DNA from 2 places in the Ruminococcus sp. RTP21359st1_H3_RTP21359_211015 genome. Region 2 is predicted to be linked to the other one. Evidence: riboswitches for the same ligand, from Rfam matches in the RefSeq annotation. Region 2 holds a riboswitch; the other holds the start of a gene.
The links. A riboswitch is a leader RNA that binds a small molecule or an ion and turns the genes downstream of it on or off. The one in region 2 is predicted to bind FMN.
Positions count from the first base shown of each region.

Region 1: it holds a riboswitch for FMN, as region 2 does, so the genes downstream of both, AB5Z01_RS02315 (ECF transporter S component) here and AB5Z01_RS09335 (ECF transporter S component) in region 2, are expected to answer to the same signal.

Region 1 covers NZ_JBDGDD010000003.1:142,225-152,041, reverse strand. Annotated here, with positions in the region: gene metK (methionine adenosyltransferase) at 1-541, shown strand, start outside; gene AB5Z01_RS02315 (ECF transporter S component) at 608-1,231, opposite strand; FMN riboswitch at 1,329-1,461, opposite strand; gene AB5Z01_RS02310 (CD1247 N-terminal domain-containing protein) at 1,492-1,938, opposite strand; gene efp (elongation factor P) at 1,979-2,536, opposite strand; gene AB5Z01_RS02300 (aminopeptidase P family protein) at 2,676-3,740, opposite strand; gene aroQ (type II 3-dehydroquinate dehydratase) at 3,733-4,191, opposite strand; gene AB5Z01_RS02290 (TIM barrel protein) at 4,210-5,064, opposite strand; gene AB5Z01_RS02285 (YqeG family HAD IIIA-type phosphatase) at 5,089-5,592, opposite strand; gene rpsU (30S ribosomal protein S21) at 5,631-5,804, opposite strand; gene leuS (leucine--tRNA ligase) at 6,064-8,472, opposite strand; gene rsfS (ribosome silencing factor) at 8,509-8,886, opposite strand; gene yqeK (bis(5'-nucleosyl)-tetraphosphatase (symmetrical) YqeK) at 8,898-9,476, opposite strand; gene nadD (nicotinate (nicotinamide) nucleotide adenylyltransferase) at 9,466-9,817, opposite strand, start outside.
Region 2 covers NZ_JBDGDD010000020.1:17,628-27,444, forward strand. Annotated here, with positions in the region: gene AB5Z01_RS09310 (helix-turn-helix transcriptional regulator) at 131-499, shown strand; gene mobC (plasmid mobilization relaxosome protein MobC) at 729-1,058, shown strand; gene AB5Z01_RS09320 (relaxase/mobilization nuclease domain-containing protein) at 1,019-2,353, shown strand; gene AB5Z01_RS09325 (cysteine-rich VLP domain-containing protein) at 2,350-2,721, shown strand; gene AB5Z01_RS09330 (riboflavin kinase) at 2,899-3,591, opposite strand; gene AB5Z01_RS09335 (ECF transporter S component) at 3,600-4,244, opposite strand; FMN riboswitch at 4,362-4,477, opposite strand; gene AB5Z01_RS09340 (MerR family transcriptional regulator) at 4,869-5,708, shown strand; gene AB5Z01_RS09345 (transposon-transfer assisting family protein) at 5,778-5,978, opposite strand; gene AB5Z01_RS09350 (LPD25 domain-containing protein) at 5,982-9,817, opposite strand, start outside.

The sequences.
Region 1 (9,817 bases), on a different contig from region 2:
GAACGTTATAAAGACAGTTATCCCTGCTGAACTTCTTGATGAGAACACTACTTATTTTGTAAACCCAACAGGAAGATTTGTAGTCGGCGGCCCTCAGGGCGACAGTGGTCTGACAGGAAGAAAGATAATCGTTGACACATACGGTGGATATGCTCGTCATGGTGGTGGTGCTTTCTCAGGAAAAGATCCTACAAAGGTTGACAGAAGCGCAACATATGCTGCAAGATACGTTGCAAAGAATATCGTTGCAGCAGGTCTTGCCAAGAAGTGCGAGGTTGAGCTTGCGTATGCTATCGGTGTTGCTCACCCTGTTTCAATCATGGTCGACACATACGGCACAGGAAAGGTTTCTGATGAAAAGATAGAGGCAGCTGTAGAAAAGGTATTTGACCTTCGCCCTGCTGCAATAATCAAGAGCCTTGACCTTAGAAAGCCACAGTACAAGCAGCTTGCAGCTTATGGTCATATGGGACGTGAGGATCTTGATGTAGCTTGGGAAAAGACAGACAAGATCAATGATCTTCTTGAAGCAGTTAAATAAAAAATATCAAAGCCTTGACAGGAATGTGCCTGCCAAGGCTTTTTTGTGTTCAGCATTAATTTTGTTTTAGTCTTTGCCTTTAAGAATAGGCGACAAAGGCTTATAAATAAGAATTGTGACCAATGCACAAATAATACCCTTCACAAAAGTAAAAGGCAGATTGAAAATACACAGTGCAGAGAAAATATTCTTTACGCTACCCATTATCTGCTGGTACATACCGAGTATAGCAGCTTCTCCGCCGAATGCTTTAAAGTATATAGGATAAACGATAAAATAATTCAACGGCAAGCTTATTACTGTGAAAACCAAAGTGCCAATGATACAGCTTATGATAGCATTCTTTCTGGTTTTTTTCTTGTGGTATATAACAGAAGCCGTCAGCACAAAAGCTGCGCTTGTTACAAAGTCAAAGATGTTGCCGATACCCATTGTTGTGCCTAGTCCCTTTATAATCAACTGGATAACGTTCTTGATAAGGCAAACGATCACGCCTGCAATAGGTCCCATTGAGAAACCTGCCAGCAGGGATATAACGTTTGAAAGGTCAAGCTTGATAAATCCTGGCATAAGTGGCACAGGAAAATCAAGGTAATATATTACAGTAGCTATGGCGCTGAGCATTGCCACCATTACCATTTTTCTTGTTGTAAAAGTTTTATTTCTTGGCATAGTGTTATCACTTGTCATTTTAATTCCTCCAAATAATAAAATTATCGGGAGAAACAGCAGCAAAAGCAAAAGCACCCTGAAAATAAAATCAGGGTGCAATTTATGCGTTATTGATCTGTCGTTTCTTCCATCCGGACTTTACCGTCGGTTTCGGATTTTCACCGAATCAGCGCATTTCTGCGGTCGAGGACTTACGAATACTATTCGATCACCTCCGGTGTGGAATTTCACCACCCCTGAAACACATTATTAAATTTTGCTGAACACTTTTTATGAGATCAATCCTCGTTGTCCTCGTCCTCAATTTCTGAGAAATCAAACTCAAGGCTCTCTCCGCAGTTTGGACAGTCAACAGAACCGTCAGCGATAATGTTCTCACCGAGCATTATTGTGTCACCGCAGTTAGGGCATACACATTCATACATAGCGTCCTCATCGTCATCATCATCATAGTCATCATCACAACAACAATCATCGTCGCAACAACAATCGTCGTCATCATCATCACCATAAATTAGATCTTCTATCTCGCCGAGATCCTCGTCAAGAGTATCTACAAGCTCAACTGTTTCGTCAACTTCTTCGGCAATATCTTCAACTGTAGCAGACATCTCATCAAGAATATCAGCCATAATTGTCAATATCTTTCCCTCGTTTGTGGAATCGTCAATCTTAAGACCTTCCATAAGTCCCTTTAAATATGCAACCTTCTTTGACAGCTCCATAATATTCCCTCCGTTTCTAAAAAACCGTAAAGGCTAAAACTTATGCTCTTTCCATGTACTCACATGTACGAGTATCGATTCTTATTCTGTCGCCTGTGTTGATGAACAGAGGAACTCTGATCTCAGCACCAGTTTCAACTGTTGCAGGCTTTGTAGCATTTGTAGCTGTATCGCCCTTGATACCAGGCTCTGTCTCTGTTACTTCAAGATCAACAAAGTATGGAGGCTCTACGCCGAATACTGTACCCTTGTAAGAAAGGATCTTACATACCATGTTTTCCTTTACGAACTTAAAATTATCTGAAAGCTCAGCCTTGTTTACTGGAACAAGCTCATAGCTCTCTGGATCCATGAAATAATAAAGATCACCGTCGTTGTAAGAATACTCCATATCCTTTCTCTCAACATATGCTGTTGGGAATTTAGCTGTTGGATTGTATGTCTTTTCAACAACAGAACCTGAAATTACATTTCTAACCTTTGCTCTGACGAACGCTGCACCCTTACCAGGTTTAACGTGCTGAAACTCAACGATCTGCATTACGTTGCCGTCCTCTTCAAAAGTCACGCCGTTTCTGAAATCACCAGCAGTTACCATTATTTAGTACCTCCATAAACATTCTTAATTAATGTGTACACAGTTCAAAATGTCCGCATACCTCTATATTTATTTTACCATATTTATTTGTTTATTGCAATAGCTTTTGAAAACTTTTTTACCAAAAAATCAAAAAAAATTACAAGCAAATAAGCTCTTTAGGGGCTTTTGTCATATTGATACAGCCGTTTTCTGTAACAACAACAAAATCTTCTATTCTCACACCAAACTTGCACTCAAGATAAATACCTGGCTCTACTGTTACGATCGAATTTTCAGGCAATATATCTTCCCTGCTAGGCGAAGCATAAGGGCTTTCATGTATCTCAACTCCCACACCATGTCCGAGAGAATGGCCGAAATTATCTCCATAGCCTGCTTCAGTTATGATATCCCTTGCTATTTTGTCAAGTGCTTTTCCTGACATACCTGCCTTTACTGCGTCAAGAGCTGCAAGCTGTGCAGTAAGAACAGTTTCGTATACAGACTTCATCTTGTCACTAGGTTTGCCTACGCATACAGTTCTAGTCATATCGCTGTGCCAACCTTCATAAGTTGCTCCGAAATCCATAAGCACGAACTCACCGATCTCAACTTTTTTGTCAGATGGTACACCATGTGGAAGCGAGGTATTAGAGCCTGAAAGTGCAATAGTGTCAAAAGACAGAGCTTCAGCACCATTTCTAAGCATATAATAGTCAAGCTCAAGCTGAATCTCTTTTTCAGTTCTGCCGACCTTGATAAAGTCAAGCATATGTGCAAAACCCTTTTCAGCGATACGCTGTGCTTTGATTATCTTGTCTATCTGCTCTTGGGATTTAACTGTTCTGATCTCTCTTATTATTTCCGCAAGCTTTGTGTCTGCGATGACCTCAGCATTAAGCTTTTGCTGATATGCGATAAGCTCGGAAAGTGTGCAGGTATCGGCATTAACAGAAACTGTTTTTGCACCATGCTTTTCAATAAGGCTGTTTATCTGCTCATAGAGCTTGTCCTGCAAAATGACCTCGCAAGCTGTGACAGTTTTCTTTGCCTTTTCAATATATCTGAAATCTATGATAAAATACGCTTTTTCCGGAAAAACCACTAGTGTTCCTGCACTTGATTTCATTGCAGTGAAATATCTTCTGTTCACATCGTCAGTGATAACAGCACAATCTGCCGCTTCTGTTACTCGTGAACAAAGTTTTTCAAGATCAGTCATTGTCTGCACCGCTTTCATTTTTCCATTTGTAATACAAAGCGTCAACAGCCATGTAGTATGAATACTTTCCGAACCCGCTTATCTGACCCACGCATACAGGTGCGATAACAGAAGTGTGTCTGAATTCGTCACGGGAGTGTATATTGCTCAGATGTACCTCAACGACAGGAATCTTTATTGCGGCGATGGCGTCTCTGATAGCATAGCTATAGTGTGTATAAGCGCCTGCGTTAAGTATAACGCCGTCATAATTTTTTCTAGCAAGGTGAAGCTTGTCGATTATTTCACCCTCATGGTTTGACTGATAAACGTCGCAGTGAAATTCATATTTCATTGCATGCTCGATTATCTCGTTGTTTATGCTCTCAAATGTATCTGTACCGTAAACTCCAGGCTCACGCTCTCCCAGAAGATTAAGGTTAGGACCATGTATAACAAGTATTTTTTTCATATCAATACTCTCCTATCTTTATTTCACCGACAAATAATAATCCTTCATTGTCAGTGCGTCTTTGTCCTGAGTGCCTGCGCTTTCACAGACGAATATAGGCGAAAGATCTTTCTTTGCGACTATCTCCATAAGCGGCTCATAGTCAGGTCCAAAGCCTTGATTATCGTCAAAAGTCAGGTGCTTTTTCTCACCGCCTGGATTTGTAAACATTATCTTAGAAAAATGGCTGTGGAATATTTTCAGCCTGTCGTGACCGATAGCATTTTCCACTTCATCAAGCATTCTCTCATACTCTGCCTTACCTTTTATATAGCCGAACTCTCTTGCGTTGAGATGTCCGAAATCTATTGTCGGCAGGAACGTATCATCAAGCTTGCAAAGCTCCAGCACTTCTGTTAAGTTACCAAGCTGATTTACCTTACCCATAGTTTCAGGGCAAAAAACGATATGCTCAAAGCCCTGCTCAACGGCTGTTTTTCTAGCCCTTGTGAGAGTATCTTTAGCAAGTTCCAAAGCGTCCTCTCTGCTTATTTTCGCACAGCTTCCTGAATGGATAACTATTCTATCAGCACCCATTCTGCTTGCAGCGTCACAGGATTGCAGAATATAATTTATGCTGTTGTCACGCTTTTCAGCTTCAAGGCTTGAAAGCGAAATAAAATACGGCGCATGGAGCGAAAGCGTGATATTATGCTCTTTAGCCTTGTCTTTCAAGGCAAAAGCTATTTTATCAGAGACCTTAACTCCCCTGCCACACTGATATTCATAGTGGTCAAGCCCCATTGCTTCGAGATATCCCGGAGCTTGAAGTGTTGTTTTATATTTAGCAGAAAACGCTTCGCTGTTTCCCGCAGGTCCAAATCTTGCTGACATCATTATCATTCCTTTCGTTTTATGCTATTTAAGCTTTGGTAAAAACGGCTTTTCACAGGCTCTTTTAAATCGAAATGGCAAGCTCGTTTCAGGCTCTATTGGGAACACGAATATGGAGCGTATACCTTTCAGATTTGAGCCAAGCACGTCAGTGAATATCTGATCACCCACAGCCGCAACATTTTTCTTATTAAGCCCCAGCTTAGCTATAGCCTTTGTGTAGCCAAATGTCAGCGGTTTTTTGCCTTCAGGTACAAAGTCAAGCTCCAACTGCTCTGCAAAAGGCTTTACCCTTGGAGCATGATTGTTTGAAACGATCATAAGCTTTATCCCTGCCGCTTTCATCTTAGCAAGCCAATCAAGACTCGACTGCGGAGGAACTGGATTGTTATGTGTTGTCAGCGTATTATCAAGATCGAGGAGCAGCCCCTTGATATGCTTTTTAGCAAGAAAATCGGGGGTTATCTCTCCTACCTTGTCAAAAACATAAGTTGGTTTGAACATAAAAAAACTCCTGTTGTATAAAATAAAAAGCGGACATAAAAATGCCCGCCTTTAATTACATATTAGTATTTACGCTTACGAGCAGCTTCGGACTTCTTCTTACGCTTTACCGAAGGCTTTTCGTAGTGTTCTCTTTTACGAACCTCTGCGATAACGCCGTCTCTTGCACATGATCTCTTGAAACGCTTAAGTGCTGTATCCAAAGTTTCGTTCTTTCCAACACGGATTTCTGCCAAAATTATTCCCTCCCTTTGCCACCTGTGACAGAGGCAATTCTATCGGAATTTCCGAAAATCAATGGTGATAGTGAAGGTGTCTGCAAAAGCAAACTGAAACGCTTTACGTTCCCCCAGTCCTACTCTTTCGGACCGCTCTGTCTTTAATCTGCGGAATTTATAAAACCGATATAATTACAAATTTAATTATACTATATTTCCACCAAAAAGTCAATAGCTTTCTGGCTCTTTTTTTGATTTTTTCTGAGGAAATTTTCGCTTACTTTACAACCAGATTTACAAGCTTGTTAGGAACATAGATTTCCTTGACTATATTTTTGCCTTCCGTTGCCTTAACGATAGCTTCGTCAGCCTTAGCGAGTGCGATAACGTCGTCCTTAGCTGCGTCTGTAGGTATTGTGAGCTTGGATTTTACCTTGCCGTTTATCTGACAAACGATCTCGATAGTATCGTCCTTGCAGAGTGCTTCATCATATGTTACCCACTCCTGCTCGTCAAGAACTCCCTCGCAACCGATCATCTGATAAAGTTCTTCTGTAACATGAGGTGCAAAAGGATTGAGTATGATAAGAAGATCTCTGAACTCTTTCTTTGTGATAGAGCCAACATTATATATCTCATTAAGAAGCGTCATCATTGCGGCAATAGCAGTATTGAACTTCATTGACTCAATATCATCGGATACCTTCTTGATAGTCTTGTGCATGAGCGATCTCAGCTTGTCGCTGTACTCGTCGCTGTCAACTACCTTATCCTGCAAAGCCCAAATTCTGTCCACAAATCTCTTACAGCCCTTAACACTGCTCTCGCTCCATGGAGCTGCCTTTTCATAGTCACCCATGAACAGAACATAAAGTCTGAGAACATCTGCACCGTATTCGTCAACAACATCGTTAGGGTCAACAACGTTTCCTCTTGACTTACTCATCTTCTCACCGTCAGGTCCAAGGATAAGACCCTGAGCTGTTCTCTTTGCATAAGGCTCTGAAGTTGGTACAAGACCGAGGTCGTAGAGGAACTTGTGCCAGAAACGTGAATAGATCATATGACGTGTAACGTGCTCCATACCACCGTTATACCAATCAACAGGCATCCAATATTTCAGTGCTTCCTGTGAAGCAAACTCATCATTGTTGTTAGGATCGCAATAACGCAGGAAGTACCACGAAGAACCAGCCCACTGTGGCATTGTATCTGTTTCTCTCTTTGCGTCACAGCCACACTTAGGACATTTGCAGTGTACGAAAGAGTCTATCTTAGCCAGAGGGCTTTCGCCGTCTGTACCAGGCTCAAAGTTCTCTACCGGTGGCAATTTAAGTGGAAGCTCATCATATGGCACAGCGACCATTCCGCAGTGAGGGCAATGTACTATCGGGATAGGCTCGCCCCAATATCTCTGACGATTGAAAGCCCAGTCTTTCATCTTATACTGAACGCCCTTTTCACCGCAGCCCAGTTTTTCAAGAACAGTAAGCATCTTTTCGATAGCTTCTTTCTTGTTTGTTATGCCGTTAAGCTCACCTGAGTTGACCATTTCGCCGTCGCCTGTGTAGGCTTCCTTAGAAATGTCGCCGCCCTTGATGACTTCGATTATGTCAATGCCGAACTTCTTTGCAAAATCATAGTCCCTTGTATCGTGAGCAGGCACAGCCATGATAGCGCCTGTGCCGTATCCCATCATAACATAGTCTGAGATGTAGATAGGTATCTCTTTGCCTGTGATAGGATTGATAGCTGTCAGACCGTCTATCTTAACGCCTGTTTTATCCTTAACGAGCTGAGTTCTCTCAAATTCGCTCTTCTTTGCACACTCTGTCTTATAAGCGTCAAGGTCAGCAATGTTTGCAATACTATTTCTGTATTTCTGGATGATAGGATGTTCAGGAGCGATTACCATGAATGTAACGCCGTAAAGCGTGTCAGGACGTGTAGTGTAGATCTTGAGCTGATCGTCCTGCTCTTTGATCTTGAAGTTTACAAATGCACCTGTTGATTTTCCTATCCAATTCTGCTGCTGGAGTTTGATGTTAGGCAGATAGTCAACTTCTTCAAGTCCCTGAAGAAGCTTGTCAGCGTATTCTGTGATCCTAAGATACCATACTTCTTTAGTTTTCTGAACTATCTCGCTGTGGCAAACATCGCAGTGACCGCCCTGTGAGTCCTCATTTGAAAGAACGACCTTACAGCTTGGGCAATAATTTACGAGGGTCTTATCTCTGAATACAAGACCATTCTCAAACATTTTAAGGAATATCCACTGTGTCCACTTATAGTAGTTTTCGTCGGTCGTATCAATAACTCTTGACCAATCGAATGAAAAACCTACTCTTTTGAGCTGCCCCGTGAACTTCTTGATATTGTCGTCTGTTACCTTTCTTGGGTGAACACCTGTTTTGATAGCTGTGTTTTCTGTAGGCAGACCGTAAGCGTCAAAGCCTATAGGGAAAAGTACATTATAGCCCTGCATACGTCTTTTACGGCTTACAACTTCAAGACCAGAATAAGCCTTGATGTGTCCAACATGCATTCCATGACCTGACGGATAAGGAAACTCTACAAGTCCGTAAAATTTCTTCTTCGAAAAGTCATTGCTTGCCTCAAAGGTCTTATGCTCGTCCCAGTATTTCTGCCATTTGCTTTCTATGGCCGAAAAATTGTATTCTTTCATCTTTATCAATCCTTTGTTAAATTATAATTGTCAAAATTAATCCTGTGGCTCGTCTGGTAAGAACTGCTTTACGTCGATATCCTTGCCGTCAGACCATAGTCTTTCAAGATTGTAATGATCTCTTGTTTCCTTATAGAAAACATGAACTATGATATCACCGTAATCAAGTACGACCCAAGTTGCACCCTGATAGCCCTCTGTTCTGTTAGGTTCAATGCCAAGCTGGCTCATTTTGAACTCAACTTCCTCCGCAAGGGCCTTTGTCTGAGTGCTTGAAGTACCATTTGCTATAACAAAATAATCCGCAACTATAGTCAGGTCACCGATCTCTATTACCCTGATGTCCTCTGCTCTTTTTGAATCAAGAGCTTTAACAATAGTTGACAGCTTTTCATTCTGTGAAATATTATCCATAAAAATCTCCTTTATTTTGAATTATAGGCAAAATCATTATATGCTTCAAGTGTGGAAAGAGGGATAGTATTACCCTTTTCCACTGAGTCTTTTATTGAGAATTTCAAAGCCTCAAACATTGCTTTCTCCAAGCTTTGTTCGGCATACTTTCTCATTTTCTTTACATCTTTATAATCCCTGTCCGCAGAAATAAGGTCTGCAAGATATACTATCTGGCTAAGCTTGGGCATATTGCCACAGGCAACCGTATGATAGCGTATAGCTGAGATTATCTCAGGATCATGAATATCAAAAAGCGTCTGCACAAGCTCTGCCCCTGCAATACCGTGAAACAGAGGAACAGCCTTTTTCTCTATATCGCACACATCAAGTGAAGATTTAGAAACTATAGCCGCAAGCTCCAATGCTGGTATCTCTTTTGCAACATCATGCAAAAGTCCTGCGATATAAGCCTTGTCTGCGTCAGCACCATATCTTTTTGCAAGCTCCACAGCGGAATTTGCCACGTTCATAGAGTGTGTGTATCTCTTTTTTGATAAATGTTCTTTTAGGTATGCTTTATAAATGCCTATTGTTTTTTTATCTGCCACTTAGAAAACCTCGGTTATACAAATTTTTGTCCACTATATATTGTACAACATTTTCACTCAAATAGCAAGAGCAATCAACATTTTTTTTGAGCATTTGACGTATCTCAGTTGAAGACACCTCAAATGGGTCAGTTTTTACTATGATTATCTCTCCACCCTCGGCTTTGAGCTGTTTGGCTTTCACCTCTATGTGGTCAATGTCCTCATGCGAGCGTGCAACGCAGATAAGTGCCGAAAGTAATAATATCTCCTTATACTGATACCATTCTTCAAATGAAAGCAACATATCGCTGCCCATTATAAAAAACAGCTTATCATGTGGATATAACTCTTTTAGATGT
Region 2 (9,817 bases):
TTCTTTATTATAGGATAGCCCGCTTTTCAGTACAAGGCGGAAAATATGAATTATAAAGTTTAATCTTCCTGCATATAGCAACATTCCATTGAGAAAATATGAAATATACAATGTAGATGGGTGGTGCTATATGGCAAATATCAAAGATTGTCCCGGCTTTGAAACTTTCGGCGCAGATGTAAAAGAGGCGCGGAAAGTAAAGCAGTTATCGCGTAAGACGCTGGCGGAACAGGTCAATATCGACTGGCGCTATCTTGCCAACATCGAAAATGACGGCACGATTCCCAGCCTGCCGGTTATCATACAGCTTATCAAAATCTGCGGGCTTCCCGTGGAACGGTATTTTAACCCGGAGATCATGCGGGAGGAAAGCGCACAGCGGCAGCGGGTCAGCCACAAGCTGAAACTCTGCCCGGAAGAATTTCTGCCGATCATCGAGGGCGCGATTGACGGGGCCATTCAAATTCAACAGAAGAATGACGAAACGGAGGGTGCATGACAACCCTCTGTTTTGTTTTTGGGAGGACGCAAGGCTGCGCCCTCTCTTTTTTTTGCGGTTTTCAGAACAAACCGGGATTTTGCGGGTATTTCCTTGGGGTCAGAACGCTTTTTAGGGGAAGAAGAACAAAGACAGCAAGCATAGGGAGTGTAGCCACACTCCCGGCAAACGGCTTCCCGTTTGTATCTTGGGGAAGTCCCCAAACCCCTGAATGAATGGAGGTGAGAAAGTGGCAAACCGAAAACGGAAGTTTGTGCTGCGCGTCCCGGTGACGCCGGAGGAACGGGCGCTGATCCAGCAGAAGATGGCCCAGCTTGGCACAAAGAACTTTTCTGCCTACGCCCGGAAAATGCTGATTGACGGCTATATCGTCCATATCGACACCGGCCCTGTCCGGGCGCAGACCGCAGAGCTGCAAAAGATCGGCGTCAACATCAACCAGATTGCAAGGCGTATCAACAGTACCGGGACTGTGTACGCGCAGGACTTGGAGGACATCAAGGGGGCGCTGGCACAGATATGGCAGTTACAAAGATCCATCCTATCAAGTCAACGCTGAAAAAAGCGCTGGACTACATCGAGAACCCGGACAAGACCGATGAAAAGCTGTTCGTTTCTTCCTATGGCTGTTCCTATGAAACGGCGGATATTGAATTTCAAATGCTGTTAGATCAGGCGTACCAAAAGGGCAACAATCTGGCCCACCACCTGATACAAGCCTTTGAACCGGGGGAAACCACGGCGGAGCAGGCACATGAGATCGGGCGGCAGCTTGCCGATGAAGTGCTGCAAGGTAAATATCCCTATGTGATTACCACCCATATCGACAAGGGCCACCTGCATAACCACATCATTTTCTGCGCCGTGGATATGGCGAACCAGCGCAAGTACATTTCCACCCGCCAAAGCTACGCCTTTATCCGGCGAACCAGCGACCGGCTGTGCAAGGAACACGGCCTGTCTGTGGTAAAGCCCGGCAAAGACAAGGGCAAGACCTACGCCGAGTGGGACGCACAGAAAAAGGGCAAGAGCTGGAAAGCAAAACTGAAAATCGCCATCGACGCGGCCATTCCGCAGGCCAAAGACTTTGACGGCTTTTTGCGGCTCATGGAGGCGCAGGGTTATGAAGTCAAACAGGGCAAGTTTATTTCATTCCGCGCCCCCGGACAGGAACGCTTCACCCGCTGCAAGACCTTGGGGGAGGATTACACCGAGGAACGGATCACCCAGCGGATCAAGGGCATTGCCATTGACCGGGGGCCGCGCAGAAGAAGCGCCGGGGAAATCTCCCTGCGGATTGCCTTGGAGGACAGTATCAAGGCCCAGCAGTCGGCGGGCTATGCGCGGTGGGCGAAGCTGCACAACTTGAAGCAGGCCGCCAATTCCTTAAACTTCATCACAGAACACCAGATCGACAGCTACGAGGGCTTGGAAAGCAGGCTGGCCGAGATCAGCGCGGCAAACGACGCGGCGGCCTCCGCCCTGAAAGACGCAGAACGCCGCCTTGGGGATATGGCGCTGCTGATAAAAAACCTCTCTGCCTACAAACAGCTCCGGCCTGTGGCGCTGGAACTGCGAAATGCCAAAGACAAGGCCGCATTCCGGCGGCAGCATGAAAGCCAACTGATCTTGTATGAGGCGGCGGCAAAGGCACTCAAAGAGGCCGGGGTCACAAAGCTCCCCAACCTGTACGCCCTCAAAACCGAGTATAAAAAGCTGGACGCAGAACGGGAACGGCTGTCCGCACAGTACAGCGAAGCGAAACAGAAATTGAAAGAATACGGCATTGTCAAACAGAATGTAGACAGCATTTTGCGGACAGCGCCGGGAAAGGAGCATACGCAGGAACGATGAACATACCGAGAATGAGTTACCCCCAATACCGCAAGGCCCGCAGGCTCACCCATGAGTGCTGCAACTACTGTAACGGAAACTGCCTCCTGCTGGACGATGGGGAGGAATGTGTCTGTGTGCAGAGTATTTCCTATTCGCTGCTGTGCCGGTGGTTCAAGGTGGCCGTCCTGCCGCTGGACGCGGCCCTATGCGCCGAGATCACCAAAAGCCGGGACGAGATCAAACGCTGCGCCGTCTGCGGGGCGGCGTTTACGCCGAACTCCAACCGGGCCAAATACTGCCCGGATTGTGCGGTGCAGGTGCGCCGGAAGAAAGAGGCGGAACGCCAGCGGAAAAGATACCTCCTGTCTACGCATTTAGGGCGGTAAAAGTCCACGGAAATCAAGGGTTTTTCCGCATGGTCGTCAGGCAGGTGGATAAAGTTATCCTGTTCCCCTCAAAACGGGGTTCTAAATGCGGGAAAATGGACAAAAAAGAATCGCCGGACGCAGAGGCAATACAGCCCCTGCGCCCGGCATTTTTCAACGCAATACTTAAATAACATCTTATTCGGAATTAAATTTATAACCATAGCCAATTACTGTTTTTATATACTCATGTCCCTTGCAATATGGTTTTAACCTTTTTCGTATTTGAAAAATCGTGTTTTCTACTGCGTGCAAATGGTTATTTGTGGGTTCATGCCAAATCTGTTCATAAATCTGTTCTTTTGTGAATGTGGTTTGAGGAGATTGCAGTAACAAATAAAGGACTTCAAATTCGTTTGTTGATAAATAAACTTCCTGCTGTTCTAATATTACACAATGCCGGTTAACATCAATGTATAAGGTGTGATTTGTTTGCTTTAATCCCCAAAATTCTTGTGCCATTGTCCGGTCATTCGCAATTTGTTCAAGCAGCAAGGATAATTCATTAAATTTTCTAACTTCCCTCAATTTCTTATATAGGTTGACAGTTATCGTACACCCATATACATCCTTATCAAAATCAAAAATATGTGTTTCGATTGAAACAAAGCTATCATTATCAAGTGTAGGGCGTGTCCCAATATGGGTAACACCATAATATATCTTGTCACTTAAAAGAATATCTGCCACATACACCCCTGTCTTTGGCAAAAATGTATTTTTTGCTATTTCTATGTTTGCGGTAGGTGTCCCCACATGCTTTCCAATACCTCGGCCATGTATAACGATCCCTGTTAGTGTGCAAATAGGCTCATTTATTTTTTCTTTCATTTCAATCCTCATATAATCCCATTCATTGACAGGATAATCAAAACACAAGTTACTATAATAAAACTTGCCAGCATAAGCAGACCAGTATGCTTTTGTCTTGCTTCATTTTCCAAAGTAGCAACATATCCGCTTTTTCTCAAAGCGGTAACTATGGGCTTATACAGTAAAAATGTAATGGACGCATTTAACCCACCTTTCAATAAGTTAAATGGAAGAAAGGCAGGAAGTAACAATTCTACAACTGCTTCTCTTGGATACCCCATATAAAGCGGCGTTACCAAATAGTTCCACAACAGCATAACGATAACCGTTATTAGCCATCCTGATGCCAGACCAATCACTGCACCAGATAAAGTGTGCTTTTTTTTGTAAATGACAGATGCCGTACACGCAAAAGATAGTGTTTGTACGATATTCATAATACAACCTAATATTCCGGTATCGCTTACTGTAATCATTTCAAGGGTTGCTACAATAACAGATACAATGCAGGAAGTCATCGGCCCCCAAATAAAGCCGCCCAAAGTTACAATAACATCGGATGGATCATACTTTAAGAATAGAATAATAGGAATCCTGCCAACAACCATAGTGACATAAGTGATCGCACATAGCATACCAATAACTGTGATTCTTTTTGTTTTACTGTTCATAATTGCTTTCCTCCGTGGCAAAAAATTAACACCCAAAAGAAAATGTCTTTCAGGTGTTAGCATTATAATTAGGCCACAGAAAAGAAAGTAACCCTCTCAAAATCTGCGGAAATCTAACCATATCTTCTTTCATCCAGACTATACTGTTGGTTTTGGAATTACACCAAATCGTGCGTTTTACGCTCGCGGACTTTACCGCCAATCGGGAATTTCACCCTGCCCCGAAGACACTTTTATTCAGTTGTTTTCCTTGCAATTATAACATCAACTATTTTGGGAAGCAATGAATTGAAGAAAGTTCGGAAGCATTTCGGAAATCAAGGGTTTTTCCGCATGGTCGGCAGGCAGGTGGATAAAGTTATCCTGTTCCCCCAAAAACAGGGTTCTAAATGCGGGAAAATGGACAAAAAAGAACGCCGGGGCAAAGACACCTTTTCAGTTCTTTGTCCCGGCTGAATTATTTTGTGTAGTGAAGATACATAGAAAAACAGTTCGACATAGAATCTTATTTTGGACAATGCTATAATCAAATAAGCTTCTTGTTACAATTTTCCTGCAAAAAGAAAATTTAATATTGACTCTCTCGTGGCGTAAGGGTTTACGCTTAAAGCGAAAGGAGGATACATGAAAACAGTAAAAGATGTGTCGGATATAACCGGAATAAGCATACGGACACTTAGATATTACGATGAAATAGGCTTATTGAAACCGACAAAACTAACTGAATCCGGTTATAGGCTTTATAATAATAAAGCACTGGAACAATTACAAGAAATTATGTTCTTTAGAGAGTTGGAAATTCCGTTGATGGACATAAAAAAAATCATGGAGAATCCAAATTATGATAAAGAACAGGTTTTATTAACTCAAAAGAGTTTTCTGGAAAGAAAACGCAACCGACTAAACGGAATTATTGAGCTGATAACAGATGTCATGAAAGGAGTTAATACCATGAGCTTTGAAGCATTTAACAATGACGATATTCAAAAAATGTTAGACCACACTTTAGCAACTATGTCTAAAGAGGTACTTGATGAGCAAGTAGCTAAATATGGAAGTAAAGAAAAATACAGAGAATATTTAGCAAGCGGATTTGCAAATGAACAGGCAATGGCAGATTTGGTTAAATGGTATGGAAGCAAAGAAAAAGCAATGGAAGCGATTTTGAAGCCTACTGGAAAGGCTGATAATTTCAAGCCTGAACAGGATGAAAACGATAAAATTTATAAGCAGTTCATGTCTGCAAAAAAGGAAAACAATGACCAGTTAGCAAAAGAAGCCGTTGTCATGCTTGCTGAAAATTACAAAAAGCGGTTTCATTTGGATAACGCAAGAAACATTCTTCTCGATTTGGCAAAAGAATATCTGGCACATGAAAAATTAGCAGAAGCAACTGATAAACAGTATGGCGTAGGTTGTGCTGAATACATCGGAAATGCAATTCAGATGTATTATGGAGTTTGACTTTTGGCAGAGATTATATAAAAATGCCGGACGCAGAGGCTTTGGCAGCCTCCGCGCCCGGCATTTTGCTTATTCGTCTGTGAAGTGGAACCGCTGCGCCGCAAAGTCGGCGTCGCTCATGGCGTCCAGCTTATCGGCGGTCTGGCAGGCCAGCGCTGCCATTTCCTTGTCCATGTCCGGCAAAGCTGCCCGGAGATTTGCCGCCGTCCTGCGGCGGTCGGCGTTGTGGTACAGACAGATCAGGTTTTCTTCTTCCACGGTGAAATACATTCCTCATACCTCCATTTCTTTTGATTTTTCCCGCGCCGGGGGCTTTTTTTTCTGTTCCTCCTTGGCGGCGGCAAGCTGCGCCCGGATGGACGGTTTCTTTTGTTTCTGCGTTGTCTTTCGGGTCTGCTTGGGCTTTTGGGCCTCCGCCTTGGCTGCCTCGGCCACATCCAAAAGGGAAATCTGTTCCCCGGCTTTTGCCCTTGCTTCCAGTTCCTCCATAGACGGGGCATTGTTCATCATGCCGTCGATCATGTTGTAGTTCTGCTCGGTGGACATTTCCGCCGTCTTGATATGGCTTTCCTGCTGGGCGGGGATGGCAAATGTCCCTGTGCCGTTTGCCATAATAAGATACCTGCCGTCCTCCGACTGGTGGTGGAATCCATACCCGGCGGCCTCCATCTGTTCACGGCTCCTGTCGGTCAGATAGAAACGGCCCCTCGGCGTCTGGATTTGTTCGCCGGTCATGCACTCGTCCGGCGTGAGCTGCTTTTCCGGCTGGGCGAAAAACTCCGGCACCTGCCGGTAGTCGGCTCCCTCGTCCACATAATAGGCGGTCTGTTTCCCATCCTGCCGGAACACCACAATATCCCCCGTAGAGAGGGAATGTCCCTTGTAATCGGCGGGATGTTCTATGTTGAAGCGGCGGTAAATCTCGTCCAGTGTGGTGTCCTTGTCCAGCGGCGCGGTGTAGACAAGCTGATAATTCTTCCTGTCCACCGAAAGCCCGTCCGCCTGCAAGTCCTCATAGGAACGGTAGCGGAAGTCGCGCCCCTCCGGGCCGGGCGGCACTTGGTAGATGGAAAAGTTGGGCTGCGCCGGGGCCTCATAGTCAGAGGCAACATATTCCTCCACCGTCAGCCCGGAAGCGGCGGCCTCCTGTTCCAGCTCTGCCTCGATCTGTTTTTTATAGTTCTGCAAGCTCTGGTCGAAATCGGCAAGCTGCGGCGGCTCCGGCAAGTGGTACTGGCCCTGATTGAGAAGCGGGCGGCACTCCTTTACATAGTCCAGAACCGCGTTGAAATAAGCGGTCTGTTCCGGCGTCAGGGTTTCCCCGGATTGCAGGGGACGCCGGGCCTCCTGCTCCATAGCGGCCAGATTGCAATGCAACTCCATATACGGGATGAACTCATGCAGCAGCATATCCCGCTGGGCCTTGTCCGCCTCCCATGCCTCCGGCCCCTCATGGTGCAGCACATGGTTTTTCCAGCTTTCATCCTGTGCGTAGTATTCGTGGTAGCCCCGGATATGCTGGATCAGGGAACCGTCCCCGTCGCCAAAGTCCTGCCGTCCCTCGTAGCTGTCCGGCTGGCCCTGCATGGTAAAATCAATGCGGAACTTGGTCTTGTCGTACCAATGGCCCGTATAGCCCGGCTGCTCCCGTTCATGGCGTCTGGCGCTGTCCAGCTCCTTGAAAACGGCCTCGGCTTCATGCAGCGGCATTTGCTGGCCGTCTTTCAGATGGAGGCTTTCACTCCAAAGGATCGTGACAACCGGCTCCGCTGCCGGATTCTGCGCGATCTGCCGCTGGGCGTTGGCAACGGCAATCTCACTTTCGATCTCGCTTTTCACAAAAGAATCCATCTGGCCCTTTTGCAGCTCGTAGCCCTGTTCACACAGGCGGTTGATAAGCCCGATCACCTTGTCGTTATCGCCCACGGCCTCGGCATAGGCCACGATCAACTGCCGTTCCTCGCTGCCCAAACGGGGGGCGTTTTTCTCCGCCAGCTCAATCAGGGCAGCGGCCCGGTCAGCCGGGGACGCCTCCGGCATGAACGGCTTTCCATTCAAAAGGCCGTCGATCCCGTTCCATGCCTGCGGCTGGGGAATGGCGTTGGCCTGTTCGGTTGCTTCCAGAAAACCATCCAACCTGTCGCCGGTCAGGGGTTCCATCATCCCCGCCGGTCGCTCATGGATGGCAAGGATTTCTTTTCCGGCTTCCGCAAGGGTCAGGTCGGGATTGTCAAGCTGGCCTCCGTCCAGTTCCTTGTAGTCGGGGCCGTACAGTGTGTAATCGTAGCCGGTTTCCGATGTCTGGATATACAGGTAATCGCCGCTTTCCAGATGGTAGGCGGCCTCCTGCGGGGCTTCTGCCTGTTCCAGCGTTCCGTCCCCGGCAATGGTAAAGCCCTGCGCCTGCGCCGCCTCCTTGGTTCCCTGCGACACTTCGCCGGTAGATTTCAAATCCGCTTCAATGAGGGTTTTCAGCATGGCTTTTACGCTGGCGGTCATTTCCTGCTGTTGCTCCGGGGACAGCTTGGAAAATACGCTGTCCGGGTCTGGCTGCTCGGCGGCCTGCGGCTGTTCCTGCTGGGCCTGCCGCTGTTGCTGAAGCTGGGCAAGGTGGCCGTCAATGGTGGTAATCAGCTCATGGGCGGTGGCCCGGATGGTTTCAAGGGAGGCTTTCAGCTCTTTCAAGTCCTTGCCGGAACTCCAACCGGCCACATAGCCAAAGGAATAATCGGAGGTGTCCAGCCCGTAGTGCTGGCAGACGGCATAGGCCACGCTTTCAGCCTGCACCTCGCGGGTGCGGCTGTCGGGGCGGTCGGCCTGCTCTATGGCCGGGGCTTCCGGGTCGATGGCGTGGAGCTTGGAATGGGCGATCTCATGGATGGCCGTCTTTAGGGTCTGTAATTCGCTCATGCCCTCCTGAATGGCGATCCGCTTTTCCGTCAGGTGGTAGTAGCCGTGGGAACCGCCCGGAATGTCCTCAAAACCAATGGGAACCGGGGAGGTCTGTTCCAGCGCCTTGAAAAATTCCCCGTAGCGTTCCACGCTGCCGGTCAGTTCTTCCACGCCGATAGATGGCAGCGGTTCCCCCTCGGTCTGGCTCACATCAAAGACAGAAACGATCTTAAAGGCCGGAACCTGTATTTCCTGTACTTCGGTAACAGGCTTTCCGTCCTTACCCATCACCGGCCTGCCCTGTGCGTCCAGCTTTTGCACTTCCTTTTTCGCCTTGAACGGGGCCGGGGCCAGTATCTTGATGGCCTTTTCGCCTTTCTTTACATTGCGGTGAAAATCATCCCGCCACTTGTTGTAGCCCGCCACAAGCTGTCCGCCCTGCATGGCGATCAGGAGGGTGTTGTTGAAGCTGTAACTGTGGAACTTGGACATGGTGGTGAGATAGGCTTTGTAGCGTTCACTCTCGAAAAGCTCCTGTATGCCGGTTTCCAGCCGGTCGGTGATCTCTTTCATGCGCTCGGCGCTGTTCTGGCCGTTTAAGAGAATGGGGGTGACAGGCTGCGGGGCCTTTGCGGGGGCTGCCGCCTCCGGCTGCACCTTGCTTTCATCCCGCAGAATTTCCGGCGCAGGATAGGCCATCACCCGGTATTGTCCCGGCACTGGCTGGCCCTCATGGACACGCTGCCATTCGTCGCTGGTTCGCAGGATATAGCCGTAATCGGTAAAGGTTCCCTGTTCCTCGTTGGCGATAAAACTTCCCAGCCGGTCGGTGTCAATGGCCGGTTTCCACGGGTCGGGGACAACAAACAGCCCGGAATCATTCAGGTAATATTCCCCCAGACTGCGGTTGTCCTTGGCGTTGATTAAGACAAAACAATCGGTGTTTTCAGCGTAGTCCAAAAGCTGCCCGATGGTCTGCATTTTCGCCGGGGACTGCATGGCGGCGTTCAGCTCCGCAAGCTCCACGGCGTCCAGCCTTTGAAGCTGGGCGGCAAGGAAGTTCAGTTCGTCCACGCTGGCGGCTTTTATCAAATCCTCTGGCAGTTCCAGAGGTTTTCCCTCCGGGGCGGAAAAGCCGCCAATGAACAAGTCCTGCTGGTTGTCGGCGGTGATGTGGATTTCCTTTAGGGCTTCCTGTACCTGCTCGGCGGAAGTCG